DNA from 2 places in the Microbacterium sp. RG1 genome. Region 1 is predicted to be linked to the other one. Evidence: predicted binding sites of a transcription regulator. Region 1 holds the regulator's gene; the other holds the start of a gene.
What was found. The regulator LexA, encoded in region 1, represses DNA repair genes until DNA is damaged. The targets are predictions, from matches to a motif close to TCGAACANNTGTTCGA.

Region 1 (14,551 bases):
ACCGAGGACGGGCGCATCTACACCCTGACCGACACGGTCGGATTCGTGCGCAACCTCCCGCACCAGCTGGTCGAAGCGTTCCGCTCGACGCTCGAAGAGGTCGGTGACGCCGACGTCATCGTGCACGTCGTCGACGGCTCGCACCCCGATCCCGCCGCTCAGCTGGCCACCGTCCACGATGTGATCGGTGACGTGGGAGCGCGTGACACGCGGGAGATCGTCGTGTTCAACAAGGCCGACCTCATCGACGACGACGCGCGGCTCCTGCTGCGAGGGCTCGTGCCCTCTGCGGTGTTCGTCTCGTCCCGCACGGGCGAAGGCATCGACGAGCTCCGCCAGGTCATCGAGGATGCGCTTCCGCTGCCGGAGGTCGAGCTGCGGGTTCTGCTGCCGTACGATCGCGGCGACCTGGTCTCGGCCGTGCACGAGCACGGGATGATCTACGAGGAGTTGCACGAGGCGGAGGGCACGGCCCTCCACGCCCGCGTCGGCGCGGCGCTCGCCGGCAGGCTCGAAGCCTTCCTCGCCTGAGGGCGCCTCATTCTCCGTCGAGGGCGGGGAGGAGCACGAACAGGTCCGGATCGTTCGTCGTCGCCGTGAATCCCGCCGCCCGCATGGTCTCGGCCCACTCCCGCGTGCGCGGGCGGGCGACGAGGGGCCGCAGGGGCTCGCGCGCGACGACGACGCGGAGGTCACGCTCCGCGTGCGTCACATCGCTCTCGGGGTCGACGAACACCTCTCGTCCGTCCGGGCCGTCGGCGATGTGCAGCGCGCCGATCGACAGCGGGAGCTCGGGCGCGTCCGTGGTGAAGCCGAGCACCTCTCCGAGGAAGGCCAGCTCCGAGGTGAGCGCGTCGATCGTGGTCTCCCGGCGCCGGAACCCGTGCCCTTCGCCTTCGAACAGGACGTACGCGTGCGGCACGCCGTGCTCACGCAGAGCGTCGCGGATGGCCTCGGCCTGCGCCGGCGGCACGACCCGGTCCTCGGAGCCCTGCAGGATCAGCAACGGCACACGGAATCGCTCGGGGTGCGTGAGCGGCGAGCGTTCGACGTACACCTCCTCCGTCTCCGGCAGCGGACCGATCAGACCGTCGAGATAGCGCGACTCGAAGTCGTGCGTGTCCGCCACGAGCGCGCGAGCGTCGCCGACGCCGTAGCGCGAGACCCCCGCGGCGAAGACATCGCCGCCCGTCAGCGCCGAGAGCACCGTCCAGCCGCCGGCTGACCCTCCTTCGATCGCCAGTCGGTCAGGGTCCGCGAGGCCGGCCGCGGCGACATGCCGCGCGGCCGCGATCACGTCGTCGACGTCGGCGACGCCCCACTGGCCGCGCAGCCGCTCACGGTAGGCGCGCCCGTAGCCGGTCGAGCCGGAGTAGTTGACGTCGAGGACCCCGATGCCGCGGCTCGTGAAGTACGCGATCTTGCGCGATGCGGCCGGGCCCACATGGGCGGTCGGTCCGCCGTGCACCCACACGAGGCACGGGGCGAGCTCGTCGTCGGGGCCGTGGAGCTCCGGATGCGTCGGCGGGTAGAAGTAGGCGTGCACGGGGCCGTGGGGTCCGTCGGCGGTCAACGCGCGAGGTGCGGGCAACCACGGCTCGAGTGCGGAGAGATCGTCGCCGGACAGACGTTCCGGTGCCGCTGTGCCGTCCGCATCCACGAGCCAGAGTCCGAGCGGGGCGGATGCGGACGCCGTCGTGATCAGCAGGCGCGTACCGCGCGCATCCTCGAGGAAGGTCTGGGAGGCGCCGTCGATGCCCGCGGAGCGGATCGTGCCGTCGGCGGGATCGATCACCACGACAGAGTCCTCGCCGTTCGTGCGCACCGCGACGATCCGTCCGTCCTCGAGCGGGGCGAACCACCGCATCCCGAGCGTCCACAGCGCGCCGCCCGTGTCGGCGTCGTCATGGGTGAGGGTGCTGCGCTCGCCGGTGTCCGGTCGCACGCGCTGCACCTGCCACCGGCCGGACGCGTCGTCGAGGTAGAGCAGCTCGTCGGAGCCGGTCCACACCGGCTGGAGCGCCGAAGCCGCGCCGTCCGTGACGCTGACGACATCCTCGACCACGCCGTCGCGCAGACGCCCCACGTGCAGGCGCGTGCGGTCCCACGGCAGGTCGGGGTGATTCCACCCGATCCATGCGAGATGCCGACCATCCGGAGACAGCGCGGGCTGGGCGACGAAGTCGTCGCCGTGTGCGATGACCCGCGCATCGGCGCCATCGAGCGAGATCTCGACGATGGCCCGCTCCCCGGTGGATGCCGCGGTGCGCTCGCGCACCGCGAGCAGGCGGCCGGACGCCCACACCAGGCCTCCGAACGCCGTGCCGTCCGCCTCGGGCGTGAGCGGAGTGGGAGCGCTGCCCGAGTCGAGGACGTAGACGCGCTGGTCGCCGGCCTCCACGAAGAACAGTCGCCCGTCCTCGGCCGCGCACCACGCGCCGCCGCCGTACTCGTGCACCCGGGATCGCGCGTTCCACGGAGCGGGAAGGACATCCGCGATCCGACCGTCGCGCTGTCGACGGCGCACCGCCATGCGGCCGCCCTCCTCGGGCGCCGACTGCGCCCACCAGATCTCCTCGCCGACGAACCGCGCACCGTCGAAGCGCGTGGAGGAACTCGCGACGTCGGCGGCGGAGATGGGCGAGGGCCAGGAACCGTAGGAGCTGGTGGCGGTCATGCCCCCACGCTACGCGGCGGCCCGGGGGTCGTCCGAAGAGAGCGGCGAGTCAGACCGCGCGCATGAGCGCGACGACCTTGCCGAGCACGACGGCATCGTCGCCGAGGATCGGCTCGAAGGCCGTGTTGCGCGGCAGCAGCCATACGTGCCCGTCGCGGCGCCGGAACGTCTTCACGGTCGCCTCACCGTCGAGCATCGCGGCGACGACGTCGCCGTTCTCGGCCGTCGGCTGGGAACGGACCACGACCCAGTCGCCGTCGCAGATCGCCGCGTCGATCATCGAGTCTCCCGACACCTTCAGCATGAACAGGTCTCCCTTGCCCACGAGCTGGCGGGGCAGCGGGAAGATCTCTTCGACGTGCTGGTCTGCGGTGATCGGCACACCCGCAGCGATCCGCCCCACGAGCGGAACCAGCGCGGCATCGCCCACGGCGGGTGCGGCGTCGGCCGGGTTCTCGGCGGCGGTGCCCGGCAGATCGATCAGGACCTCCATGGCACGCGTCTTGCCGGGGTCGCGTCGGAGATAACCGGAGAGCTCGAGCTGGTTCAGCTGGTGCGTGACGCTCGAGAGCGACTTCAGTCCGACGGCGTCCCCGATCTCGCGCATGCTCGGCGGGTAGCCGTGGCGGGCGATCGAGTGCTGGATGACCTCGAGGATCGCGAGCTGCTTGTCGCTGAGGCTCTTGCGCCGGCGGGTCTGCGGCTTCTGGTTGGCGGCCATGCGGCGCTCCCGTCGGGTCTGTTCCGTTCGAATGTCGGAGGTCGGTGATTCGGTGTCCTCAGCGAAACCGTAGCGGGAATCGGCGGCGATCCAGTCCATGCGCAGGGCGTGTCGTCTTCGAAACTCGACCGGTTTCGCGATCGCTTGACAGTACTGTAAATCGAAGATAGCTTCGGAAGAGAAGTTCGTACCCGGCTCTCCCGGCCGGAGGGTCGGGTACGAATCTCTTCCCGTCCTGAAGGAGTCGTCATGAGCACGATCGAGTTCGCCGCCCCCGTCGCCACCCGCCTGCGTCTGACCGCGCGCGGTCGTCGGGTGCTCGCCTGGCTCGTCGCTCTGCCCGTCGTCGCGGCGCTGGCCGTCGGCGTGATCAGCGGCGGGTCCGCGCTCGCCTCCCGCGAGCCCGGCGCAGCCGCCGGCTCGTTCGAGATGGTGACGGTGATGGCGGGGGAGTCGCTGTGGTCGATCGCGGAGGAGGTCGCTCCGCAAGACGACCCGCGAGACGTCGTCGACGCGATCATGCGGCTCAACACCCTGCCGGGCGCGCAGGTGAGCGCCGGGCAACGTCTGGCCATCCCGGCGGAGTACACCTCGGGCGAGTGAGGTCCTGCGCGGTTCTACGATGGAGCGCGTGACGATCAGCCTCGATGATTTGCCGATCCGCGACGATCTGCGCGGACTCAAGCCCTATGGCGCGCCCCAAGCACCGCTTCCGGTGGCGTTGAACGTCAACGAGAACACGCATCCCGTCCCGGCCGACGTCGCGTCCGACATCCTCGCGTCGATCGGCGCCGCCCTCGAACAGGTCAACCGCTACCCGGACCGCGAGTTCAGCCGTTTGCGCGCGGCTTTCGCCGGCTACCTCGGTGGCGGACTGGTCGCGGAGCAGATCTGGGCGGCCAACGGGTCCAACGAGGTCCTCCAGCACGTCCTGCAGGCGTTCGCGGGTCCTGGGCGCACCGCGTTCGGCTTCGCGCCCACGTACTCGATGTACCCGCTGCTCACCCGGGCGACGGGGGCGGACTGGGTCGCCGGCACTCGCGCCGAGGACTACAGCCTGAGCGCTGTGTCCGCCGCGGAACAGGTGCGTCGGGCGGACCCGGACGTGATCTTCCTCTGCGCCCCGAACAATCCGACCGGAACGCCGATGACCCTCGACGTCATCGAGGCGGTGTACGAGGCCAGCCGCGGCATCGTCATCGTCGACGAGGCCTATCAGGAGTTCGCCCCGCGGGACACCCCGTCGGCGATCTCGCTTCTGCCCGGGCGCGAGCGGTTGGTCGTCTCCCGCACCATGAGCAAGGCGTTCGCGTTCGCGGGTGCGCGCGTCGGGTGCCTGGCTGCTGATCCCGCCGTCGTGGACGCTCTTCGTCTGGTGCGGCTTCCGTACCACCTCAGCGCCCTGACGCAGGCAGCAGCGGAGGCCGCTCTGCGCCACGCCGACACGATGCTCGGCATGGTCGATGAGATCGTCGCGCAGCGTGATCGCATCAGCGGCGAGCTGAGCGCGATGGGTTACTGCCCGCACGAGTCATGGACCAACTTCGTCCTGTTCGGCGGCGTCGCCGACCCTGCGGCCGTTTGGCGCGCGCTGTACGAACGCGGCGTCCTGATCCGCGACGTCGGCATCCCCGGTCACCTGCGCGTGACGGCGGGGACCGAGGCTGAGACGACGGCGTTCCTGGCGGCCATGGCGTCGATAGACTCGCAGGCATGACCGCGCAGCCCGCATCGCACCGCACCGCCGAGCTCAGCCGGGCCACGAGCGAGTCGCAGATCGAGCTCTCGCTCGACCTCGACGGCACCGGCAAGAGCTCGATCTCGACGAGCGTGCCGTTCTTCGACCACCTGTTGACGGCGTTCGCCAAACACTCCCTCACCGATCTGACGGTGCGGGCCACCGGTGACACGCACATCGACGCACATCACACCGTGGAAGACGTGTCGATCGTCCTCGGCCAGGCGATCCGCGCCGCTCTGGGGGACAAGAGCGGGATCGCGCGGTACGGCGATGCGCTCGTGCCGCTCGACGAGGCGCTCGCGCAGGCCGTCGTCGACATCAGCGGCCGCCCGTACCTCGTCCACGACGGCGAGCCCGAGGGGTATGCGTTCCACCTGATCGGGGGTCACTTCACCGGGTCCCTCGTGCGTCACGCGTTCGAGGCCATCGCCTACAACGCGGCGCTCACCGTGCACGTGCGCGTTCTGGGCGGCCGCGACCCGCACCACATCGCCGAGGCCGAGTTCAAGGCGTTCGCACGTGCGTTCCGCCAGGCGAAGGCGCTCGACCCGCTCGTCGACGGGATCCCGAGCACGAAGGGCGCCCTGTGACCGGCGCGCCGCTGGTCGCGGTCCTCGACTACGGTTCGGGCAACGTCCACTCCGCCGTCAAGGCTCTGGCCGCAGCCGGTGCCGACGCGCGGCTGACCGCCGACCGCGGACTCATCCAGGATGCCGACGGCCTGCTCGTGCCGGGTGTCGGAGCGTTCCGAGCGGTGGCGGAGGCATTGCGGGCGAGCAAGGGCGACGAGCTCATCGGCAGGCGCTTGGCCGGCGGCCGCGCCGTGCTCGGGATCTGCGTCGGGATGCAGGTGCTGTTCGACCACGGCGTCGAACGCGGTGACGCGACCGACGGGCTGGGCGAGTGGCCGGGGACGGTGACCGAGCTCGACGCGCCTGTTCTGCCGCACATGGGCTGGAACACGGTCTCACCGGATGCGGGCTCACGTCTGTTCGCCGGGCTCGAGGACGAGCGCTTCTACTTCGTGCACTCCTTCGCGGCGCAGCACTGGACGATGCCGCCTCAGGCACCGTTCGCCGAGCCGGTGCTCACGTGGGCCACACACGGCTCCCCGTTCCTTGCGGCCGTGGAGAACGGGCCTCTCAGTGCCACGCAGTTCCACCCCGAGAAATCGGGGGCTGCGGGCATCCGTCTCCTCGCCAATTGGATCAGCACGCTGCGACCCCAGTAGTCTCTTACCTCGTGCCGCACGCCGGGGATCCGCCGGGTGCGCGAGCGCACGAGGAGCCATGAACGATTTCGCGTCCACCCCTGAACTCATCCTTCTGCCGGCGGTCGATGTCGCCGACGGGAAGGCCGTCCGCCTCACCCAGGGTGAGGCCGGTAGCGAGACCAGCTACGGCGACCCCGTCGACGCTGCCGTCGAGTGGGCGCGGCAGGGCGCGCAGTGGATCCATCTCGTGGATCTCGACGCCGCGTTCGGACGCGGCAACAACGCGGCCGTGATGCGCCGGGTCATCAAGCAGGTGAAGGGCGTCCAGGTCGAGTTGTCGGGCGGGATCCGTGATGACGAGAGCCTCGACGCCGCCCTCGAGTCGGGAGCGGCGCGCATCAACCTCGGCACGGCGGCGCTGGAGAACCCCGAGTGGGCGGCGGATGTCATCAGTCGTTACGGCGAGTCCGTCGCCGTCGGGCTGGACGTGCGCGGTACGACCCTCGCGGCGCGCGGCTGGACGCGCGAGGGTGGCGACCTCTGGGCCGTGCTCGACCGCCTCGAGGACGCGGGCTGCAGCCGTTACGTCGTGACCGACGTCACCAAGGACGGCACCCTGCGCGGCCCCAATGTGGAGCTGCTGCGCGAGGTCACGGCGCGTACCCCGAAGCCGGTGGTCGCCTCAGGCGGGATCTCGAGCCTCGACGACATCGCCGCGCTTCGCGAGCTGGTGCCGCTGGGTGTCGAGGGCGCCATCGTGGGCAAGGCCCTCTATGCCGGCGCGTTCACGCTGGCCGAGGCGCTGGATGTCGCAGGACGCTGACGCGAGCTGCGGACACGACTCCGCGGGGGTCCCCTGGGAAGGGCGTCGTTTCCAGACGAACACCCACGCGGGTGACGACGGCTCGGCGGATGCGGCGCTGCTGGCCGCGCTGACGGCCTTCCGCTCCGGGGAGGGCGACGCTGTCGCCGTCGTCGACGCCTATCGCCGTGCGCGCCTGCTGATCCCGCTCATCGCCGAGAAGGGGGAGGAGGGCACCGCCCCGAGCGGGCTGCGCGTGGACAAGACGCAGGAGTTGTCGATCGTCACCGTCGCAGGGCCCGACGGGCGCCGCGTGCTTCCGGTCTTCAGCTCGGTCGAGACCATGGCCCGGTGGGATCGGGGCGCACGGCCCGTCCCCGCTGACGGCATCCGCACCGCGCTCGCTGCCGCGGGCGACGACACGGATCTGATCGTCATCGATCCGGGCTCACCGACGGAGTTCGTGCTGCGCCGGCCCGCCGTCTGGGCCATCGGCCAGGGGCACCCGTGGGAGCCGAGCCCGGTGTCGCCGGAGGTCTTCGCGGGGCTGCAGGAGAGCATCGGCGCCGAACTCGCCGTGCTCGATCTCTCGGTCGCCGCAGGAGACCCCGACGCGCGCCTGCGCGGTCCGGAGCTGATCGTCGAGCTGCACCTCATCGACGGTCTCGACAAGGAGCAGTTGGATGCCGTCCTCGCCCGTCTCGCCCGCCGCTGGTCGGTCGATGACCGCATCGCGGTCCTCGTCGACTCGTTGACGGTCAAGCTCCGCCGGTCGCGCTGAGCCGGCCGCATCCGGTCAGGTGACGGGCCCCGTCCACTTCTCGCCGGGGCCCTTGCCGATCGGGTCGGGGATGATGGAGGCCTCGCGGAAAGCGAGCTGCACCGAGCGCAGGCCGTCGCGCAGCGACCGGGCGTGCATGTCGCTGATCTCGGGGGCTCCCGCGGTGATCAGACCCGCGAGGGCGTTGATGAGCTTGCGCGCCTCGTCGAGGTCGGTCTGGGTGTCGGGGTCGTCTGCGAGGCCGACCTTGACGGCAGCGGCGCTGAGCAGGTGCACGGCGGTCGTGGTGATGACCTCCACCGCGGGGACGTCGGCGATGTCGCGGGATGCGGCGGTGGCAGCAGCCTCCTGACGCTCCCAGCGCTCCTGGTTGGCGCGTGCCTGCGCGTCGATGTCGGCGGCCTGGTCGTACGGAGTCGAGTCCACGTTGCTCTTTCTGCTAAAGTGGGCGAGCACCGGAGCGTCTGCTCCGATCGAAAGAGGATCACATCCCACCCGCGCTTGCCGCTCCAGGCTACCGGGTCATTGCACTCCGCCTCCTCCTGAGGGGGCAGTCAGGGTGCGAGAAAGCCGGCGCCTCGCGTCGTGCCGGGTGGCGTGGTCTTCTTCCGCCCGGGAATGTCGTCGACATCCCGGTGGCCCCATCCGCTACGTCAGAGGAGTTCCGCATCAGCGATCCCCGCACCAACGACCGCATCCGCGTTCCCGAGGTCCGCCTCGTGGGACCTGCGGGTGAGCAGGTCGGCGTCGTCCGCATCGAGGTGGCGCTGCGCCTGGCCCAGGAGGCCGACCTCGATCTCGTCGAGGTGGCCCCGAACTCGAAGCCCCCCGTGGTCAAGATCATGGACTACGGCAAGTTCAAGTACGAGGCTGCGCAGAAGGCCAAGGAAGCGCGTCGCAATCAGGCCAACACCGTCCTCAAAGAGGTGCGTTTCCGCCTGAAGATCGAAGCTCACGACTACATCACCAAGCTCAAGCGTGCCGAGGGCTTCCTGCAGGCCGGCGACAAGGTCAAGGCCATGATCCTGTTCCGAGGCCGCGAGCAGTCGCGTCCCGAGCAGGGCGTGCGTCTGCTGCGCAAGTTCGCGGAGGACGTCGCCGAGTTCGGCACCGTGGAGTCCAACCCCACGATCGACGGACGCAACATGGTCATGGTGGTCGCCCCGCACAAGAACAAGTCCGAGGCGAAGGCGGAGCAGAACGCTCAGCGCGCGGCGAACAAGGAAGCCGCCCGTCAGGCACGCACCGGGGACACCCCGGAGCCTGCCACCGCAGACGCGGCCGAATAAGGCCACACACCTGATCCCGCGCCACGCGGGAGTCACAACGAAGGAAGAGAAGATGCCGAAGCAGAAGACCCACTCGGGTGCCAAGAAGCGCTTCAAGCTGACCGGAAGCGGCAAGCTCATGAAGCAGCAGGCGGGCATGCGTCACAACCTCGAGGGCAAGTCGAGCCGTCGCACCCGTCGCCTGAACCAGGAGCAGGTCCTGGCTCCCGGTGACGCCAAGCAGGCCAAGAAGCTCCTCGGCCTCTGATCGCCGACGCACGTAAGTAAGGGAAAGAAATGGCTAGAGTCAAGCGGGCAGTAAACGCCCACAAGAAGCGTCGCGTCATCCTCGAGCGCGCCTCCGGTTACCGCGGTCAGCGTTCGCGCCTGTACCGCAAGGCCAAGGAGCAGGTCACCCACTCGCTGGTCTACGCGTACCGCGACCGCCGCAAGCGCAAGGGCGACTTCCGCCGCCTCTGGATCCAGCGCATCAACGCCGCTGCTCGCCAGAACGGCATCACCTACAACCGCTTCATCCAGGGCCTCGGCCTCGCGGGTGTGCAGGTCGACCGCCGCATCCTGGCCGAGCTCGCCGTGAACGAGCCCGCCACGTTCGCGTCGCTCGTGGCGACGGCGAAGGCGGCTCTGCCGACCGACGTCAACGCCGCCAAGGCCTCGGCGTAATCCGAACACCCCGAAGGGGCGCCCTCCTCACGGAGGGCGCCCCTTCGGCGTACCCGCGTCACCCTAGACTGGGAACGTGCTGGAGAATCCCCGATCCCCACGCGTTCGCGCGGTTGCCAAGCTCGCCAAGCGGGCTGCCCGCGACGAGACGGGCCTGTTCCTTCTGGAGGGCCCGCAGGCCGTCCGCGAAGCCCTCGCCTTCCGACCCGAGAGCATCGTCGAACTGTTCGCGACACCGACCGCTCTCGAGCGACACCAGGACCTGCGCGATGCCGCGGCCGAGGCAGGGCTCGACATCGAGTACACCGCCGAGCCGGTGCTCGAGGCGATGGCCGACACCGTGACGCCGCAGGGGATCGTCGCCGTCGCCCGGCAGTTCCCCACGTCGCTGCGCGATGTGCTGGCCGCGGGGCCCCGGCTGCTCGCGATCTGCGAGGAGGTGCGCGACCCCGGAAATCTCGGAACCATCATCCGCGCGGCCGACGCGGCGGGCGCCGACGCGGTGATCCTGACCGGTCGCACGGTCGATCCCTACAACCCCAAGGTGGTCCGTGCGACCACCGGATCGCTTTTCCACATCGCGCTGTCTCGCGCCGGTGAGCTCGCTGCCGCCGTGACCGCCATCCGCGGCGCGGGGCTGCGCGTCGTCGCCGCCGACGTCAAGGGCGACGACCTGCTCGAGGCGCGGTCGACGGGTCTGCTCGCGCAGCCGACCGCGTGGCTGTTCGGCAACGAGGCGCGCGGTCTCGAGGACGCGGCGCTCGAGCTCGCGGACGACGCGCTGCGCCTTCCGATCTACGGCAGCGCCGAGTCCCTCAACCTCGCGACGGCAGCCAGCGTCTGCCTCTACGAGTCCGCCTTCGCGCAGCGCAGCTGACGTCTCGCCCCGGCCGGGCGAACGTTAGAAGTCGGTGAGAGATCCGTCAAGAGCCCCCGAGGGGCACTGGGGCGATTCATAGTCTGTCCTGATGACGCCCTCGGATGCCGCACCCCCGACTTCGAACATCACCGTGCGTCGCGGCGACCCGCTCGTCGTGCTCACCGACGTCCAGAAGCACTACGGCGACTTCCAGGCGCTGACCGACATCGACCTCACCGTCAACCGAGGCGAGGTCGTCGTGGTCATCGGACCGTCCGGCTCCGGCAAGTCGACGCTGTGTCGGACGATCAATCGGCTCGAGACGATCACGAGCGGCACGATCACGATCGACGGCGAGGATCTGCCGAGCGAGGGGAAGCAGCTCGCGGCTCTCCGGGCGGACGTCGGCATGGTCTTCCAATCGTTCAACCTCTTCTCGCACCTCACGATCCTCGAGAACGTCACGCTGGGCCCGATCAAGGTCAAGGGCATGAAGAAGGCGGACGCCGAGCGCGAGGCGAAGACGCTGCTCGAGCGCGTCGGAGTGGCGCATCAGGCGAACAAGCTCCCCGCTCAGCTCTCCGGTGGACAGCAGCAGCGCGTCGCCATCGCCCGTGCCCTGGCGATGACCCCGAAGGTCATGCTCTTCGACGAGCCCACCAGCGCGCTGGACCCCGAGATGATCAACGAGGTCCTCGACGTCATGACCTCACTCGCCGAGTCCGGCATGACCATGATCGTCGTGACGCACGAGATGGGCTTCGCGCGCAAGGCCGCCGACCGCGTCGTCTTCATGGCCGATGGGCGCATCGTCGAAGAGGCCGCGCCCGACACCTTCTTCACCGCCCCGAAGAGTGAGCGAGCGAAGGACTTCCTCTCGAAGCTCATCACCCACTGACCCCCGCACGTTCTTCCCGCACCAATCCCCCCACAGCAAGGAGAGAGAAATGCGCACCACACGACTGACCGCCCTTCTGGGACTCACGGCCGTCGCGGCCCTCGGCCTCACCGCGTGCAACAGCGGATCGCCGGCTCCCGGCGGCGCCGCCGGCGGCACGGAAGGCACCGATGAGAGCTCGGTCTGGTTCGAGACTGCCACCGACGTCTCGCTGGAGGGCAGCCCCACCTTCGACCGCATCACCGAGCGCGGCGGAGTGATCGTCGGCGTGAAGGAGGACCAGCCGGGTCTCGGCTTCCTCGACGTGACGACCAACGAGCGCACCGGCTTCGACATCGACATCGCCCGGTGGATCGCCGCATCCCTCGGCTACGGCGAGGAAGACATCACCTTCCAGCCGATCGCCTCAGCCAACCGCGAGCAGGCGATCGTGAACGGAGACATCGACTACTACGTCGGTACCTACTCGATCACCGACAAGCGCAAGGAGCAGATCGACTTCGCCGGACCCTACTTCATCACGGGTCAGGGCCTGCTCGTCGCGAGCGACAGCGACATCTCCAGCGAAGCGGATCTCGGCCCCGACACCAACGTGTGCTCGGCCACCGGTTCCACGCCGATCCAGAACATCAAGGCGAACTTCCCGGGTGTGCCCACCACGGAGTTCGACGTCTACTCGGCCTGCGTCGAGGCGCTGCTGAACGGCCAGGTGGATGCGGTCACCACCGACCAGGCGATCCTGATCGGCTACGCGGCCCTGTACCCCGACGAGCTCAAGGTCGTGGGCGAGCCCTTCAGTGAGGAGCGTTACGGCGTCGGCCTCGAGAAGGGCGACACCGTCCTGCTCGAGCACATCAACGAGATGTTCACCGATGGCGGCGACATCTGGCAGGCCATCTTCGACAAGAACCTCGGTGCATCCGGGATCACCGTCGAGCAGCCCGCCGTCGACGCAGCCAGCTGACAGTCCCTGAGGTGAGGGCGGTCTCCCCGGTGGGACCGTCCTCACCGGATCACGGTAAGGACCTCTGAGATGAACGTGATCGTCGACAACCTCGACATCTGGGGCATCGCGCTGCGCAACACGCTGCTGCTCTTCTTCGCGGGCGCGCTGATCGCGCTCGTGCTGGGCACGCTCGTGGGCGCGATGCGCGTCTCTCCGGTGCCGATCGCCCGCGCAGTCGGCACGGTGTACGTGAACATCGTGCGGAACACCCCCCTGACGGTCATCTTCTTCTTCTTCGCCTTCGGATACCCCGCGCTGGATCTTCCGAACCCCGGCTACACCGTGCTCGCGATGTGCGCGCTCGGGATCTACACCGCCACCTACGTCGCCGAGGTGCTGCGCTCGGGCATCAACACCGTGCCGGTCGGTCAGGCGGAGGCAGCCCGAGCGCTCGGGCTGACGTTCGGTCAGGTGATGACGCTCGTCATCATGCCGCAGGCGTTCCGCTCCGTGGTTCCGCCCATGATGAGCGTGCTCATCGCGCTGCTCAAGAACACGACCATCGCCGCGGGCTTCTCCGTCGCCGAGCTCGGCGTGATCCGCGCGAACCTCAGCGAGCGCGGTGAGAACGCGCTCGTGGTGCTGCTGTGGGTCGCGGCTATCTTCATCGTGATGGTGCTGGCGCTCTCGCTGGTCCAGCGACGACTCGAGAACCGATGGAGGGTGGCGCGATGAGCTCCGTTCTGTACGACCTGCCCGGCCGTCGCGCGATCATCCGCAACCGGATCATCGGCGTCATCACCGTCCTCGTCATCCTCGGTCTCGGCGGTTTCGTCGTCTACCGATTCATCGAGACCGGTCAGTTCTCCGCCGAGAAGTGGTACATCTTCACTTTCACGACCGTCTGGGAGCAGATCCTCGCGGCCACGGGCCGCACGCTGGCCGCGTTCGCGGCCGCTGCGGTCGCCTCGGTCGTCCTCGGATTCGTGCTCGCGCTGGGTCGCATGTCCGATCACGCCTGGGTGCGCTGGCCCGCGACGGGGATCATCGAGCTCTTCCGCGCGGTGCCCGTGCTGATCCTCATGATGCTGCTCTACTACGGCCTGCCCGTCGTGGGGGTGCGGCTGGAGGCGTACTGGGCCGTGGTCATCGCGCTCGCCGTCTACAACGGCTCCGTGCTCGCCGAAGTCATCCGCGCAGGGGTCGAGTCGTTGCCGCGCGGTCAAAGCGAGGCCGGATACGCGCTGGGGCTGCGCAAGGCCGGTGTGATGCGGCTCATCCTGCTCCCGCAGGCGGTGCGGGCGATGCTCCCGGTGATCGTCGCGCAGCTCGTCGTCACTCTCAAGGACACCGCGCTCGGCTACATCATCACCTACAACGAACTGCTCTACTACGCCCGGCTCATCGGTACGCAGGCGCAGTACGACCGACCCATCCTGCAGGCGGGTATGGTCGCAGCCGCGATCTACATCTCCCTGTGTCTCGTGCTCGCCGGCATCGCCAAGTGGGTCGAGGTCCGGATGCGCTCGTCGCAGCGCGCGGGCCGGGGTGGTCAGGCCGCGCCGTTGGGGCGGGCGACGACCGACACGGAGGTCATCGCGGCGCAGCGAGGTGTCGGCAAGTACGACTCCAGCGCCCTCTGAGATCAGCGAACGCCGCGCGCCGTCAACGCGTCGCCGAGCTCGTCGGCGTGCTTGAGGGCGAGAACGAGGTAGGGCACGGCGAACGCCCGGATGCTGCGACCCGCGCCCCGGGCGCGCTGCGCTTCGCGCACCTGCTGCGCCAAGCGGATGAGCGTGGGGACCGCGCCGAACGCCACGACCAGCAGGAGTGCCGCCCGGCTCGGATCCCGTCCGATGACGCGCAGCGGCGACAGCGCGCGTTCGAAGACCTCCCACAGCGCCGTGACGGGCGTCGTCAGGGCGAGGAGTGCCGCCAGCACGATGGCGGCGGTGATGCGC
Region 2 (14,551 bases), 1.3 Mb from region 1:
CGTCGGCGGTGTGGTGCGACTCGACGAGATCGCGACGGTCGAGCAGAGCCAGGGGCCCACCTCGATCACGACCGAGCGCGGTCAGCGCACGGCCACGGTCACCGTCACCCCGTCGGGCGACGACCTGACCTCGGCGAACGCGACCGTCAACAAGGCGCTCGCCGACGTGTCGCTGCCGACGGGGGCCGATGCCTCGCTCGGCGGTGTCGTGACCCAGCAGAGCGACGCGTTCACGCAGCTGGGCCTCGCGATGCTCGCCGCCATCCTGATCGTCTACATCGTCATGGTCGCGACCTTCAAGTCGCTGCGTCAGCCGCTGCTGCTGCTGGTTTCCGTGCCGTTCGCGGCGACCGGCGCCATCCTGTTGCAGATCGCGACGGGGGTGCCGTTGGGTGTGGCCTCGCTGATCGGTGTGCTGATGCTCATCGGCATCGTGGTGACCAATGCGATCGTGCTCGTCGACCTGGTCAACCAGTACCGCGAGAAGGGGCTGAACGCCCACGACGCCACGGTCGCGGGTGGCTCACGCAGACTCCGCCCCATCCTGATGACGGCGGCGGCGACGATCTTCGCGCTCACGCCGATGGCGTTGGGGATCACGGGCCACGGCGGCTTCATCTCGCAGCCGTTGGCCATCGTGGTCATCGGCGGATTGGTCTCGTCGACGGTGCTGACACTGCTCGTGCTGCCGACGCTCTACAACCTCGTCGAGGGTGCGAAAGAGCGCCGGCGTTCGCGGCGCGCCGGCGACGAACCGGCATCCGGCTCGCCCGGGACCGCCGGGGAACCCGATGCTCCGACGACCCGGCGGGCGCTGCGAGGATCGTGACCTCGACGGCGACCGGCGCTTCGTCATCGGACGCCGTGGCGCGGGTGACGAGCGCCGGCTCCGTCGATGCGGATGCGGGCGCCGCCGGCTCGGCCTGAGTCGCGGGTGAGGCGCACGCGGCCAGAGCGCTGAGGAAAACGCCCGACCAGCCGAACATCGCGCTGAAGGCGATGACCTCGAAGAGGGCGAGGTTGATCGTGCCCGCGACGAAGACCCAGGCTCCGGCGAACAGGCCGACGAACACGAATCCCGTCGTGAGTACCAGCCGCTTCGGGAAACGGTGCATCATGAACGGGCTCGTCAGCAGGAGTCCCGCGAAGCCGAGGACCATCGCGGCGGCGACCCGATCGTGGACGAATCCGTTGGTCGTCAGCGGCACGCATCCCACCAGGGCGAGGTTGGCGCCGACGACGGAGAAGAGGATGCGGGCGGTCGTCGCCGTGCCGCGGCGCACACGCGTCCCCTCCAGCGGACGGAGCTGACGCGCGGCGGCGCGTGCGAACAGCAGCACGGTGGAGCCGCCGAGGATGAGCGTGCCGTTGAAGAACATCGCCGACGCGTCGCCGTACGTGCCGAGCTCGCTGAAATGCAGCCGCCACCACTGCGGATTTGTCGTCGTCGCGATGGAGATCCCGAGCCCGGTGAGCAGGATCGTCAGCGCCAGCACGGCGAGCCGCAGGGCGTCCGCCCGCAGGAGCCCGGCCACCGCCCGGTGCAGCCGCACGCGCGGTGGCGTGGGGTCTGCCCCGCTGAGGCTCGAAGCAGGAAACGACGCGAATACGGTACGCAGCATGCGGGTACCCTCCACCCAGACGGACACCGATCCAGCCGGTGGAAACGTGGAGCCCCTTGCACGCACCGGCTGGCGAGCAGCTCAGCCGGTCGGCGTCGCCGCAGCGGCCGAAACCGCTGGGGTCAACGATATCCGTCGGAGGTTACCGAAAACCCCGATGCGTGTTACCGGCGGACGCGGAACGGAGCGTTCGTCTGTGCCGACCGAGCATCCGTTCGTCGAGCGAGCATCCGATCGTGTGCTCACTCGACGAACGAATGCTCACTCGCTGGGCTCGGCCAGGCGCTTCAGGGGCGTGTGAGGGAGATGCCCCACTCGAGTTCCCACGTCGCACCGGGCTCGAGCCAACGCAGATCGCGGCCCGAGTTCAGAGCGTCGGCGGGGGCGGTCATCGGCTCGATCGCGACAGCGACCTCCTGGCCCGGGTAGCGGTCGGTCGTGAAGACCTGCAGGTACTCGAACCCGGCGCCGGCCCAGAGCTCGAGGCGGCGGCCGTCCGGGGCGTGGAGCACGCCGCGAACGCGACCGCCCGCACCACGGCGGAGCGTCGAGTAGGCGGTGTCGAGCGTGAGGTCTCCGACCCGGCGCGGGGTGCGCAGGTCGTGCGCCGCATCCACGGGCTCCTCCGCGATCGGCAGGTTGCGCTCGTCGAGGCGGAACCACGTCGCCGCGTCCACTTCGAGGCGCAGCTCTGCGGTGGGCACGTCTGCGATGCAGAGGTACGGATGCGTGCCGAGCGCGACAGGTGCCGCATCCGCTCCGACATTCGTGATCTGGTGCAGGACGTCCAGGCCGTTGTCGGTCAGGGCGTAGGTGACGCGGGTGGCGAGATGGAAGGGGTAGCCGGTCTGGGGGAAGACATCGGCCTCGAGCGTCACGGCATCGGTCTCGGCGCCTACGACCCGGTACGGGGCGAAGCGCAGGAGCCCGTGCGAGGCGTTGCCGAGCTTGGGCTCGGTGAGCGCGAGCTGGTAGTCGGTGCCGCGCTGCGACCAGCGCCCGTCGCGCACCCTGTTGGGCCAGGGAACGAGAACGACCCCGGATGCGGCGGGCGTCGCCGCCGTGTCGGGATAGTGCGGGACGAGGTCGACCCCGTCGATCCGCAACGCCCGCAGGGAGGCCCCGACCTCGGTGATCTCGGCCGATCCGTTCGACGACGACAGGCGGTGACGGACTCCGGTCGGATCGGCGTTCATCCTCTCAGCGTAGTCACGTGAGGCACTTTCCCAGTCGCGTGGGTTACTCTGGAATGTCGGCTCTGGACATCGCGTGGTGCGCGGATGGGTTTGTGAGTCCATGGGGCCGATGGTGAGCGCCGCTCGGCGCACATGACCATCATCGAAAATGGCCCCGGCCGACGGTAGTCCGGGTATGCCCGCGTTCTGAGCGGGTGCTGTTCTCGTGCGAAGAGAACCCAGGAAGAATCACCCATGCCCAAGAACAAGAAGCCCGCCGGCGGACGTCCGGCCAAGAACTTCGAGCCCCGCTACGGCGCGAAGACCTCGTTCCAGGACCGCAAGCGTCGTCCGGGCGAGTCCTCGGCCGGCTCGACCGGCTCCAAGAGCCCCAACCACCGCGGCTACCGTGAGGAGGCCGCTGAGTCGGCCCCCAAGCGCCGGTGGACCGCCGCCGAACGCGCCGGTCGCGACGAGGCCCGCGGCATCCGCGAGGGGCGCCCCGCCCGGTCGTTCGACGACCGCCCAGCCCGTCGTGACGGCGACCGCCCCGCGCGTTCGTTCGATGACCGTCCCCGTCGTTCGTTCGATGACCGCCCGGCGCGCTCCTTCGACGACCGTCCGCGTCGTTCCTTCGATGACCGTCCCGCTCGCCGTGACGGTGACCGTCCGGCGCGTTCGTTCGATGACCGTCCTCGTCGTTCGTTCGACGACCGTCCGGCGCGCTCCTTCGATGACCGCCCGGCCCGTCGTGACGGTGACCGTCCGGCGCGTTCGTTCGATGACCGTCCTCGTCGTTCGTTCGATGACCGTCCGGCTCGCCGTGACGGTGACCGCCCCGCGCGATCGTTCGATGACCGTCCCCGTCGTTCCTTCGACGACCGTCCGGCGCGCTCCTTCGATGACCGTCCGGCTCGCCGTGACGGTGACCGTCCGGCGCGTTCGTTCGATGACCGTCCTCGTCGTTCGTTCGATGATCGCCCGGCTCGCCGTGACGGTGACCGCCCCGCGCGATCGTTCGGTGACCGTCCGGCGCGTTCGTTCGATGACCGTCCCCGTCGTTCCTTCGACGACCGTCCGCGTCGCTCGTTCGACGACCGCCCCGCGCGCCGCGAGGGCGGCAACCGTTCGGATTGGAACGCGACGGCCGCCAAGGCGCATGACCAGCACGTCGACGTCGTGCACGAGCGTCTCGAGGCCGAAGCCGTCCAGGCTGAGACCATCGAGGGGCAGGGCTTCGGTGAGCTCGGTCTCGGTCAGAACATCGTGAAGGTGCTCGCCGAGCTCGGCGCCCCCAGCCCGTTCCCGATCCAGTCCGCGACGATCCCCCCGATCCTCGAGGGGCGTGACGTGCTCGCCCGTGGCCGTACCGGCTCCGGCAAGACCATCGCCTTCGGCGCGCCGCTGGTCGAGCGCATCCTGCGCTCGCAGGCGGGCACCCGTCGCGAGTTCGGCCGCCGACCCAAGGCGCTCATCCTCGCGCCCACGCGTGAGCTCGCCCTGCAGATCGACCGCACCGTGCAGCCGATCGCCCGCAGCGTCGGCCTGTTCACCACGCAGATCTACGGCGGCGTGCCCCAGGCGCGCCAGGTCGGTGCGCTCAAGAAGGGCATCGACATCATCATCGGCACCCCCGGTCGCATCGAGGACCTCATCAACCAGGGCAAGCTCGACCTGTCCGAGGTGCAGGTCTCGGTGCTGGACGAGGCCGACCACATGGCAGAGCTCGGATTCGCCGAGCCCGTGCAGCGCATCCTGCGTCTGACGGGCGAGGGCAGCCAGAAGCTGCTGTTCTCCGCCACGCTCGACCGCGAGGTCGCGGCCCTCGTCGACGAGTTCCTCGTCGACCCGGCCGTCTACGAGGTCGCGGGCGAGACGCAGGAGACCGGAACGATCGACCACCGTGTCTTCGTCGTCGACCACCGCGACAAGGCCGAGCTGCTCGCATCCCTCGTGGACCGCGACGGCAAGACGCTCGTCTTCTCGCGCACCCGCGCGTTCGCCGAGATGCTCGTCGAGAACTTCGAGGATGCCGGCATCTCCGCCGTCGCCCTGCACGGAGACCTCAACCAGGCCAAGCGCACGCGCAACCTGCAGCGCCTGACCGACGGCAAGGTCAACGTGCTGGTCGCCACCGACGTGGCGGCGCGCGGCATCCACGTCGACGACATCGACCTGGTCATCCAGGCCGACGCTCCTGATGAGTACAAAACGTACCTGCACCGCTCGGGCCGCACCGGCCGCGCCGGCCGCAGCGGCACCGTCGTCACCCTGGTGCCGCGTCAGCGCCGCCGTCGCATGACGGAGCTGCTCTCGCGCGCCGAGATCGACGCGCCGTTCGAAGAGGTGCGCCCCGGCGACGACGTCGTCGAGGAGGTCGCCGGGCGCCAGCTCGCCGACGTCGCCTCCGCCTGACGCCGAGTCCCGCAACGCCCCCTCGCCCCGTGCGAGGGGGCGTTGCCGCGTCTGGGGGTCAGAACAGCCGCGCCGGCTGCGGCGCCGGTCCGGTGGCGCGCACGGATGCGGCGGCTGCCGCCGCACGCGCGCCCGGGGCGACCGGACGCGCACGCACCGGCTCCTCCTCGTCGCGGCCGTCGAGCCCGTGCGCCCGCAGCAGGGGCCGCACCCGCCGCGCGAGCCACTGGCGGTACGCCTTCGGGGCGCTCACCGACGCGCCCGGATACAGGCCCAGGTAGCTCGAGACGAGCTCCGGATGCTCGCGCCGCAACCACGCCATGAACCAGGGCTTCACGCCGGGGCGCAGGTGCAGAGCGCCGTAGACGACGCGGATCGCCCCCGCCGCTCTGATCCGCCGTAACGCGTCGTCGAGTGCCGCGATCGAGTCGGTCAGGTGCGGCATCACGGGCATGAGGAAGACCGTGACGCGAAAGCCCGCATCCGTCGCCGCGCGCACGGTGTCGAGGCGTGCTTGTGCCGTCGGTGTGCCCGGCTCGACAGAGCGTTGCAGGTCGTCGTCGAAGAGGGCGATCGACATCGCGATGGACACCGGGACCCGCTCGTGCGCCCGCTGCAGCACCGGCAGGTCGCGACGCAGCAGCGTTCCCTTCGTGAGCAGGGAGAAGGGGGTTCCGGACGCGGCCAGCGCGTCGATGACGCCGGGCATGAGTCGGTAGCGCCCCTCTGCACGCTGGTACGGGTCGGTGTTGGTGCCGAGGGCGACGTGCTCACGACCCCACGAGCTGCGGGCGAGCTCTCGCTCGAGCACCTCGGCGATGTTGACCTTCACCACGACCTGGGTGTCGAAGTCGCGACCCGCATCGAGGTCGAGGTACGTGTGCGTGCCGCGGGCGAAGCAGTACGTGCAGGCATGGCTGCATCCGCGGTACGGGTTGATGGTCCAGTCGAAGGGCATCGCCGACGAGCCGGGAACATGATTCAGCGCAGAGCGTGCCGCGACCTCGTGGAAGGTCATGCCGGCGAACTCCGGCGTCGTCACCGAGCGCACGAGCCCCTCAAGCCGCTCCATCCCGGGCAGCGCCGACGCATCCTCCTCGCCGACCTTCTGACCGTTCCACCGCATGACGAAAGTGGAACAAAGATTCGAGTCGATGTCAACTCGTCGTGGACAAGATTCGTACGGGAGTCTGATCCGACTCGCCGGGTGTGCAGGCGGGAGGCACAATAGAGCGTGATCTCCACCGCGTCACCCGAGACGCTCACGTCGCGCCGCGCTGCGCGCGTCGCGTCCGGGCGTCTCCGCCGCCGTCGTGTCGCGGTCGCGGGCGCGGCGGTGGCTGGCGTCGTCGTCGCGATCCTGTGGGTGAGCGCTCTCCTGGCGGGAGCGCCGGTGGCATCTCCCGATGCACCGGCAGGCCCGCCCGCCGCGCAGAGCATCCCCGCGCCCGTCTTCACCCGGGCGCCTGCGGCAGCATCGATCTGCGACGACCCCGCTGTCGCCGCGGCGGTCGCGGCCGGCGACGACGAGGCCGTGATCGTGGCCGCCGGCGGGGGAATGTCCTTCCGCGAGGCGGTCGTCTCCGGAACCGCGCCCTGTATCTCGCTGTCGGATGCGGCACGGCGCTGGGTCGTCGTCAACAAGCAGCGGCCCTTGAGTCCGCTCGACTACGAGCCGCAGGGCATCGTGCAGGTGCAGGGCCTGCAGACCTTCAACGCGGGAGTGCTCCGCCAGGATGCCGCGGCCGCGCTGCAGCAGATGGCGGAGGCCGTCGAGACGGCCGGCGTCGGCTCGCTCGGTCAGCTCAGCGGCTACCGCTCGTACGACACCCAGGTGACGACATACCAGGAGAACGTGGCGCGCGGCGGACAGGCCGAGGCGGAGGTCTCGAGCGCCAAACCGGGTTTCAGCGAGCACCAGCTCGGGCTCGCGATGGACCTCATGCCCTGCGGCAGCGGATGCGGCACGCTCGACGACTTCGGAACCTCCCCCGAGGGTCAGTGGGTGGCGGCGAACGCCTGGCAGTTCGGCTTCATCGTGCGGTACGAGCAGGGGCACACGCCCGTGACCGGGTACGAGGCGGAGCCCTGGCATCTGCGCTACATCGGACCCGAGCTGGCGCGCGCCTACCACGAGGGCGGCTGGCACACGCTGGAGGAGTTCTTCGGCCTCCCCGCCGCGCCCTCCTACACCGGCTGACCCGGCTCACCGCATCCGGAGACCTAGCATGGAGACATGATCCGCCTTCTGTTCTTCGTGGGGGCGGGGATGGCCCTCGGCGCTCTCGTGGTCTCGGAGATCGGCCCACCCGGGGCCGGCGAGATCACCTTTCCCCTCGGGATGGCCCTGGCGATCTTCAGTGGCATCCTGATACTGATCGCAAGGGCCACGCGAGGAATGCCGGCCGCGTCGACCGCAGACCTCGACACGGCGCGATCCGAGGGCAGGATGGCCCTCGCACGCATCGACGCGGTGACCCAGACCGGCACATTGATCAACGATCAGCCGGTGTGCGATCTCGACCTCAGCATCCAGCCGCTGGAGGGTCCCGCATATCGCGCGCGCGTCCGCCAGATCGTGCGGCTCGTGGACATCCCCGGGGTCCAGCCGGGGAGCCTGCGCGCGGTCGCACTGCTGAGCGCGGACGGTGCAGACGTGGCGATCGCCGACGATGACGTCACCCAAGCGCCGTACGCGGGAATCCGGATCCCCCCGCAGGCCGAACTCGGCGAGCCCCGCCTGCCCGAGCCCGGGACGGTCACGATCAAGGGGCGGCGGCGCGGACCGCTGATCGGCGTCGGCCCGAAGGGAAGAGGAGCGCGGTTCGTCCTGTTCGCCGTCGCGTTCCTCGTCGCGGGCGCATCGGTGGCCTCGCCCTACCCGACAGCGGTCGCGCAGACCGTCACCGCGCTGGGGGAGGGGCGGCTCACCGCGGATCTCCGCCAGCCGGAGGTCACCGCCGATGCGGTCGCGGCGCTCACCGCCAAGATCGGGCACGACCGGGTGGTCAGTATCTCCGTCGGCGAGGACGTCATCCTCGTCGATGCCCCCGTGACGCCCGGCTCCACCGACACCGACCGCTGGGAGTACCGCCGCGGTGAGGTGACCCGCGACGGTCCGACGCCGTCGCAGCCGGATTCGGCCGCCGAGCAGTTCTCGCTCGACGAGGTTTCCTGGCCCAGGCTGTGGACCGCGATGCAGGCGGCCGCCGACGCAGAGGGCATCGACAGCCTGAGCGGCGTCGCACTGCGGCTGGAGCGGGTGGCCGACAGCGACATCGACTCGCCGACGTTCGGGCAGCACGCGGGGCCGGTGCGCGCGCGTTTTTGGTTCGACGGCGACTACCGCGCGGTCTTCTACGACGTCGCCCCGGACGGTACGGATCCGGTGCGCACCGAGGGTCGCTGACCCGCTGGAGGGCCTCCACAATCGCGACACTCGGTTTCGGTGTGTGTGGGATGCGATTCCACAGCGTGGTGTGCTCCGGTCGCATCCGCCGGTTTAGGATCGCGTCAGGCGATGGCGCCGCAGCGTGTCGACGCAGGCGCCCCGAGATGGAGGAGACGTCCGTGGAACGCGACATCTACGACGAGGATCACGAGGCCTTCCGGGAGGTCGTGGTCGAGTTCATCAAGCGCTACGGCACGAACGCCCGGCGCGAAGCGTGGGATGCGGCCGGTGAGATCGACCGCGAGACCATGAGGGCCGCCGGCGACGCCGGGATCATCGGACTGTCGGTCCCCGAGGAGTTCGGCGGCGCGGGGATGCTGCAGGACTACCGCTTCCGCGCCGTGGTCAACGAGGAGGTCATCAAGGCCGGGCTCGGGTCGCTGGCCGGTGCCTTCGGCATCCAGGACGACCTCGCCGTGCCGTACCTCGCTCACTTCGGCACGCCGGAGCAGAAGCAGAAGTGGCTGCCCGGCATGGCCACCGGTGAGGTGATCGGCGCGCTCGCCATGACCGAGCCCGGTGCGGGCAGCGATCTGCGCGGTATCTCTACCGTGGCGAAGAAGGTGGACGGCGGGTGGATCCTCAACGGCGCCAAGACGTTCATCTCCTCCGGTGCGACGGCGGACCTCGTCGTCACCTTCGTCAAGACGGGCGAGGGCAACCGCCCCGACGCGTTCAGCCTCGTGCTCGTCGAGAACGGCATGGAGGGCTTCGATCACGGAAAGAAGTTGCACAAGATGGGCTTCGCCGGGCACGACACCGCGGAGCTGTCGTTCACCGACGTCTTCATCCCCGACGAGAACCTCATCGGGGGCGAGCCCGGTCACGGCTTCGTGCAGCTCATGCGCAACCTCCCGCTCGAGCGACTGTCGATCGGCGTGGCCGCGGCCGCTGCTGCGGAAGCGGGCCTGCGTTGGACGCTCGAGTACACGAGCAGCCGGGAGGCGTTCGGCCACGCGATCGCCGACTTCCAGAACACGCGTTTCCGCCTGGCCGACATGGCGACGACGGTCGATGTGCTGTGGGCCTACGTCGACCGCGCCATCGCCCTCTACGGCGAGGGCAAGCTCACGCCGGAGGAGGCCGCCAAGGTCAAGTTCTGGACGACGGAGCGCGAGTGGGAGGTGCTCGACGCCGCCGTCCAGCTGCACGGCGGTTACGGCTACATCCTCGAATACCCGGTCGCCCGCGCGTTCGTCGACGCCCGCGTGCACCGCATCTACGGCGGCACGAACGAGATCATGCGCGAGATCGTCGCGCGTCAGGTGACCGGCCGGAAGTAGCCCGGGCGGCGCGAGCGCGCCACCCGGTGTTCGCCTGTCACAGATCGACGCGCGCGCGTCGATCTGTGACAGGCGAACGGGCAGGTTGGGCCGATCTCCGTGGTCAGCGGGTCCGGCGGCGGGCGAGGCGTGCGACGCCCGCGCGCCGGAGGGCATCGGCGATCACGACGCCGATCGCGGTGCCCGCCAGGCAGCTCGCGATCGTGAGCGCGAAGAAGCCGATCATCGCGGGCAGCGGCATGGTCCACAGGTCGAAGTACTCGGCTGCGAACAGCGGATAGACCACGCCGATGATGAGAGCGCCGGCGACGTGCAGCCAGGTGCTCCAGGAGCGGTACAGCACCAGCAGGAACGGCAGCTCGGCGAAGAACGCCCACCACAGGTTGGTGCCGATGTAGGGCAGTACGACGATCCCCGAGATGAGGCCCACGAGAAGGCCCACACCGGGGCGCTGCAGCAGCCGCAACGCGATGGTTGCCGGCAGCAGCCACATCCCCGCCAGCGCGACCGACGCGAACGGGACGACCGCGAAGAGCAGCGTCGACAGAGCGGTCACACCCCACAGCACCACGCCGCCGGCGACACCGATGGCGGCGCAGGTCAGCAGCACCAGGGTCGGGATGCGGCCGCGCGCCGTTCGCGGCGCCTCGGCGGACGGGGCGCTCATGCGTCGACCTTCGCGGACTGCGACGCGGACCGGGCCGCCCCCAGCCGCCAGTACCCGATGAAGCTGATCGAGGCCTTGTCGAGGCCGCGGGCCACGAGTGCGCGGCGGGCGGATGTCGGTAGCGACTGCTCGCCGACGATGAACGCGTGTGTGCCCTCCGCGTGCAGAGGGATCTCTTCGAGGGCGGCGAGGGCGAGGGCGCCGGGACGGGTCTGCGCGTCGCGGACGAGCCACCGCACCTCGACGCCGGCGGGCGCCTCGAACGCCAGCGCATCGGCCTCGGACGGCACCTCGATCAGGGCGACGCCCGTCGCGTTCACCGGCAGCGAGGCACACACCCCCGACACCGCGGGGAGCCCCGTCTCGTCCGCGGCGAGGATCACCCGATCGACGCCGCGTTCCGGGTCGAACCCGAGCCCCTCGTCGATGATCACGACGCTGTCACCAGGGCGTGCGGATGCGGCCCATCGCGACGCAGGGCCCGCGTCGGGTCCTGTGCCGTGCAGCACGAAATCGACGTCGATCTCCGCGCCGGCGCCCGCGGTCGCTGCCCGATACGCGCGCACGGTGTAGTTGCGCATGACGGGACGCACGCCGTCCGGGATGCGCAGGTACTTCAGGTACCCGAGCAGCTTGTTCGCCTTCGCGGGGATCCGATCCAGACCCTCGTCGCCGCCGACGGGGAGGAAGAGGCGGAACCACTGGTCGTAGCCGAGCGGGACGAACCGGTCGATCTCCCCCTCGCCGAGCGTCACCCGCATCCAGTGTTCGCTGAGGCGTGCGGTGCGGAGCACCCGCAGGTGCAGGAGGTCGGGGGAAGCGGGTTTCACGAGGCGGGAGAACCGAGCCATGCGGAGCCTTTCTGTGGGGTGTGTCAGGCGCCGGCCCACGGGCGCACGATGATGAGGACCACCGCCGAGGCGGCCCAGAACGCGAGGACGAAGACGACGTCGCGGATGCGGAAGGGCACCAGATGACGCTCGGTGCGGTCGGGGAAGGCGCCGAACGCGCGCGCGTCCATCGCGAGGGCGACGCGCTCGGCGTGCCGGATCGCACCCGCGAGAAGGGGGACGATGTACCCGCCCCAGCGGGCGATCGCGGCGAAGGGCCCCCGCCCGCCGTGCGACCCGCGCACCCGGTGCGCCTGCCGGATCACCTCGAGTTCGTGCGCGAACCGCGGCACGAAGCGGAACGCGGCGAGAGCCGTGTAACCGATGCGGTACGGCACGCGCAGCTGCTGCACGAGCGACCGGGCGAGATCGGCTCCCGAGGTCGTGAATCCCGCCGCCAGGGCGAGCGCCAGGATCGCGATCAGGCGCAGCGCCGTGGCGAAGCCGATCTCGAGTGCGCCGGAGAACAGCCGCCACTCGCCGATCTGCAGCACGAGCGGCGTCGTGTCGACCTGGGCGGCATCCGTCCACACGGCGAAGCCGCATCCGAGCACGAGAACGGCGGCCGGCAGCGCCAGGAACAGTGTGAGCAGCACCTGGCGCGACGCCCGCGCGCCCACGAGCAGCAGCGCGTAGGCGAGGGCGAGGAACACGAGCGGAGTGGTCGTGTCGCGCACGAAGACCAGCGCGAGGCTCGGCGGGATGATCGCCGCGAACTTGGCGAGGGGGTTGAGCGCGTAGAGGAAGCGGGCCCCGGATGCCGCTGCGGGAGCCGCGAACGGGTCGATCGTCGCCGTCATGGCAGATCCGCCAAGCGCACGACTCCGTCGAGGGCGGGATGGCCCTCCAGCTGCGCGAGCGCGCGCCGCATCGGCGGCGGACGCAACCCGGCTCGCTCGATGAGCGCCGCGTCGGCGAACACGTCGGACGTGCGGCCGGATGCGGCGACGCGCCCCTCGTGCACGACGACGACGTGATCGGCGTACTCCGTCACGAGCTGCATGTCGTGCGTGACCACGAGCACCGTGGTGCCCGCCGCGTTGAGCTCGGCGAGCAGGGCGAGCAGCTCGTCCGCACGCGCCCGGTCCTGCCCGAAGGTCGGTTCGTCGAGTGCGAGCACCGGCGCGCCGGCCACGAGCGCCGTACCGACCGAGAGACGGCGCTTCTGACCGCCCGAGAGCAGGAAGGGATGCGCCTGGGCACGCTCGGCCAGGCCGAACCGGGTGAGCAGCTCGTCGGTGCGACGGCGGACCTCCTCGTCGGCGAGCCGCTGCCGCCGCAGGCCGTGCGCGATCTCATCGGAGACCGTATGGGCGATGAACTGGTGCTCCGGATTCTGGAACACGAAGCCGATGCGGGCGGGAAGCGTCCGGGCGTCGGCGCGGCCGACGTCGGTCCCTGCGACCGTCACGGTGCCGCGCGGGGGGACGACGACTCCCGCGATCGCCTGCAGCAGGCTCGTCTTCCCGGCGCCGTTGGCTCCGACGATCGCGACGAAGGAGCCCGCGGCGACGCTGAGCGACACATCGTGGAGCACCTCGGTGCGTCCGCGCCGCAGGGTGAGCGAGCGCACCTGCACGATCGGCTCGCGGACCGTGCGCGGCGCGGTGCCCGCCGGCACGATGTGTGCGACGGATGCGGGTGCAGGCTGCGCCTCGAGCGCCGCGCGCAGCTCATCCGGGCTCAGGGGCAGCGGCTCCATCCGGTACCCCGCGGCCCGCAGCCGGAGCGCCGCGAGGGTGGAGGTCGGCAGCCACACGCCGAGCTCGTGCAGCTCGTCCGCGCGCGTACGCAGCACATCGTCGGCAGCCCCGTCCGCGATGACCGCGCCCGCCGCATCCAGCACGACGACGCGATCGATCAGCGGCACGGCCGCATCCAGGTTGTGCTCGATCAGCAGGATTGCGCGATCGCCGGCCGCGACCAGGTCGGCAAGCGTCGCGTACACCTCCTCGATGCCCCGCGGATCGAGGTTGGCCGTGGGCTCGTCGAGCACCAGGAGAGGGGAGCCCATGGCGAGGGCAGCGGCGATCGCGAGGCGCTGGCGTCCGCCGCCGGACAGGCGGTCCGGGTTCTCGTGGCGACGGTCCCAGAGTCCGACGCGGCGCAGGGCGTCTTCGGCGCGGCGGAGCACCTCATCGACGGGCAGGCGCAGGTTCTCGGGTCCGAAGGCGACTTCGTCCAGGAGCGTGCCGGTGACGAGCTGGGCATCGGGATCCTGGAACACCATCGCCACCTGCGTGCTCAGCTGAGCGACCGAGGCGTCACGGGTGTCCAGGTTCCCGGCTCTCACGCGACCGGCGACCTCGGCCGGGATGTCGTGGGGGATGAGCCCGTTCAGCGCCAGAGCCAGCGTCGACTTGCCGGAACCGCTCGGCCCCAGCAGCAGCACGACCTCGCCGGGATCGATCCGGAACGAGACGGATGCGGGAGAGGGACGCGTCGCGCCCTCGTGGGTGATCGAGAGGCCGTCGACCTGCAGAAGGGGTGCGCGGACGCCGGATGCGGCGGACGGAGCGTCGCGATCGGCGGAGGCAGCGGGCACGGAGGATCCAGAGTTCGGACGGGCGGGTCCTCCCAACTTAGCCTAACCTAACTCGGCTTCTCCAGGAGCTCGTCGATACTGCGTTCGTAGGCGGCCGTCAGCTGCGCCGGTCCCATTCCGCACAGGAGCGCGAACTGCAGTCCGCGCCACTCGGCGACGACGCGCGTCGCGGCGAGCTCGGCCGCATCCGGAGTCCACCCCTCGGCGACGAACACCGCGCGCACGCGGCCCACCCATCCCGTGCCGAGGTGCGAGAGGAACTCGTTCCAGCGTTCGGGATCGCCGAGCGCGACCGCGAAGCGGTGGAAGAACATCACCAGGTACGACCGGTTCTCGGGGGCGCCGATATCCTGCCACGCCCGCAGCAGGCGTTCCCGCAGCGGGACGTCGTCGGCGGCGAGGCGCTCGAAGACGGCGGCGAGGTGCGGGAAGCGCTCGATCGCGATCTCGGATGCGGCCTCCAACAGCCGCTCCTTCGAACCGAAGTAGTACAGCAGCATCCG

Region 2: EHF32_RS11520 (Rv2578c family radical SAM protein) is a predicted target of LexA. The motif match lies at 6,347-6,362, and genes of this name have one in related genera.

Annotation. Positions count from the first base shown of each region.
Region 1 covers NZ_CP034121.1:459,453-474,003, forward strand. The annotation lists gene hflX (GTPase HflX) at 1-531, shown strand, start outside; gene EHF32_RS02110 (dipeptidyl-peptidase 5) at 539-2,677, opposite strand; gene lexA (transcriptional repressor LexA) at 2,727-3,398, opposite strand; gene EHF32_RS02120 (LysM peptidoglycan-binding domain-containing protein) at 3,648-4,001, shown strand; gene EHF32_RS02125 (histidinol-phosphate transaminase) at 4,021-5,115, shown strand; gene hisB (imidazoleglycerol-phosphate dehydratase HisB) at 5,112-5,729, shown strand; gene hisH (imidazole glycerol phosphate synthase subunit HisH) at 5,726-6,370, shown strand; gene priA (bifunctional 1-(5-phosphoribosyl)-5-((5-phosphoribosylamino)methylideneamino)imidazole-4-carboxamide isomerase/phosphoribosylanthranilate isomerase PriA) at 6,429-7,175, shown strand; gene EHF32_RS02145 (SseB family protein) at 7,159-7,935, shown strand; gene EHF32_RS02150 (DUF1844 domain-containing protein) at 7,951-8,328, opposite strand; gene infC (translation initiation factor IF-3) at 8,571-9,224, shown strand; gene rpmI (50S ribosomal protein L35) at 9,277-9,471, shown strand; gene rplT (50S ribosomal protein L20) at 9,501-9,887, shown strand; gene EHF32_RS02170 (TrmH family RNA methyltransferase) at 9,964-10,764, shown strand; gene EHF32_RS02175 (amino acid ABC transporter ATP-binding protein) at 10,856-11,644, shown strand; gene EHF32_RS02180 (glutamate ABC transporter substrate-binding protein) at 11,694-12,608, shown strand; gene EHF32_RS02185 (amino acid ABC transporter permease) at 12,678-13,325, shown strand; gene EHF32_RS02190 (amino acid ABC transporter permease) at 13,322-14,233, shown strand; gene EHF32_RS02195 (energy-coupling factor transporter transmembrane component T family protein) at 14,236-14,551, opposite strand, start outside.
Region 2 covers NZ_CP034121.1:2,366,698-2,381,248, reverse strand. The annotation lists gene EHF32_RS11540 (efflux RND transporter permease subunit) at 1-829, shown strand, start outside; partial or broken gene EHF32_RS16095 (DUF998 domain-containing protein) at 1,023-1,622, opposite strand; gene EHF32_RS11530 (aldose 1-epimerase family protein) at 1,910-2,818, opposite strand; gene EHF32_RS11525 (DEAD/DEAH box helicase) at 3,053-5,212, shown strand; gene EHF32_RS11520 (Rv2578c family radical SAM protein) at 5,271-6,338, opposite strand; gene EHF32_RS11515 (M15 family metallopeptidase) at 6,447-7,412, shown strand; gene EHF32_RS11510 (hypothetical protein) at 7,449-8,621, shown strand; gene EHF32_RS11505 (acyl-CoA dehydrogenase family protein) at 8,783-9,946, shown strand; gene EHF32_RS11500 (ECF transporter S component) at 10,050-10,613, opposite strand; gene EHF32_RS11495 (siderophore-interacting protein) at 10,610-11,464, opposite strand; gene EHF32_RS11490 (energy-coupling factor transporter transmembrane component T) at 11,488-12,303, opposite strand; gene EHF32_RS11485 (ABC transporter ATP-binding protein) at 12,300-14,048, opposite strand; gene EHF32_RS11480 (TetR/AcrR family transcriptional regulator) at 14,096-14,551, opposite strand, start outside.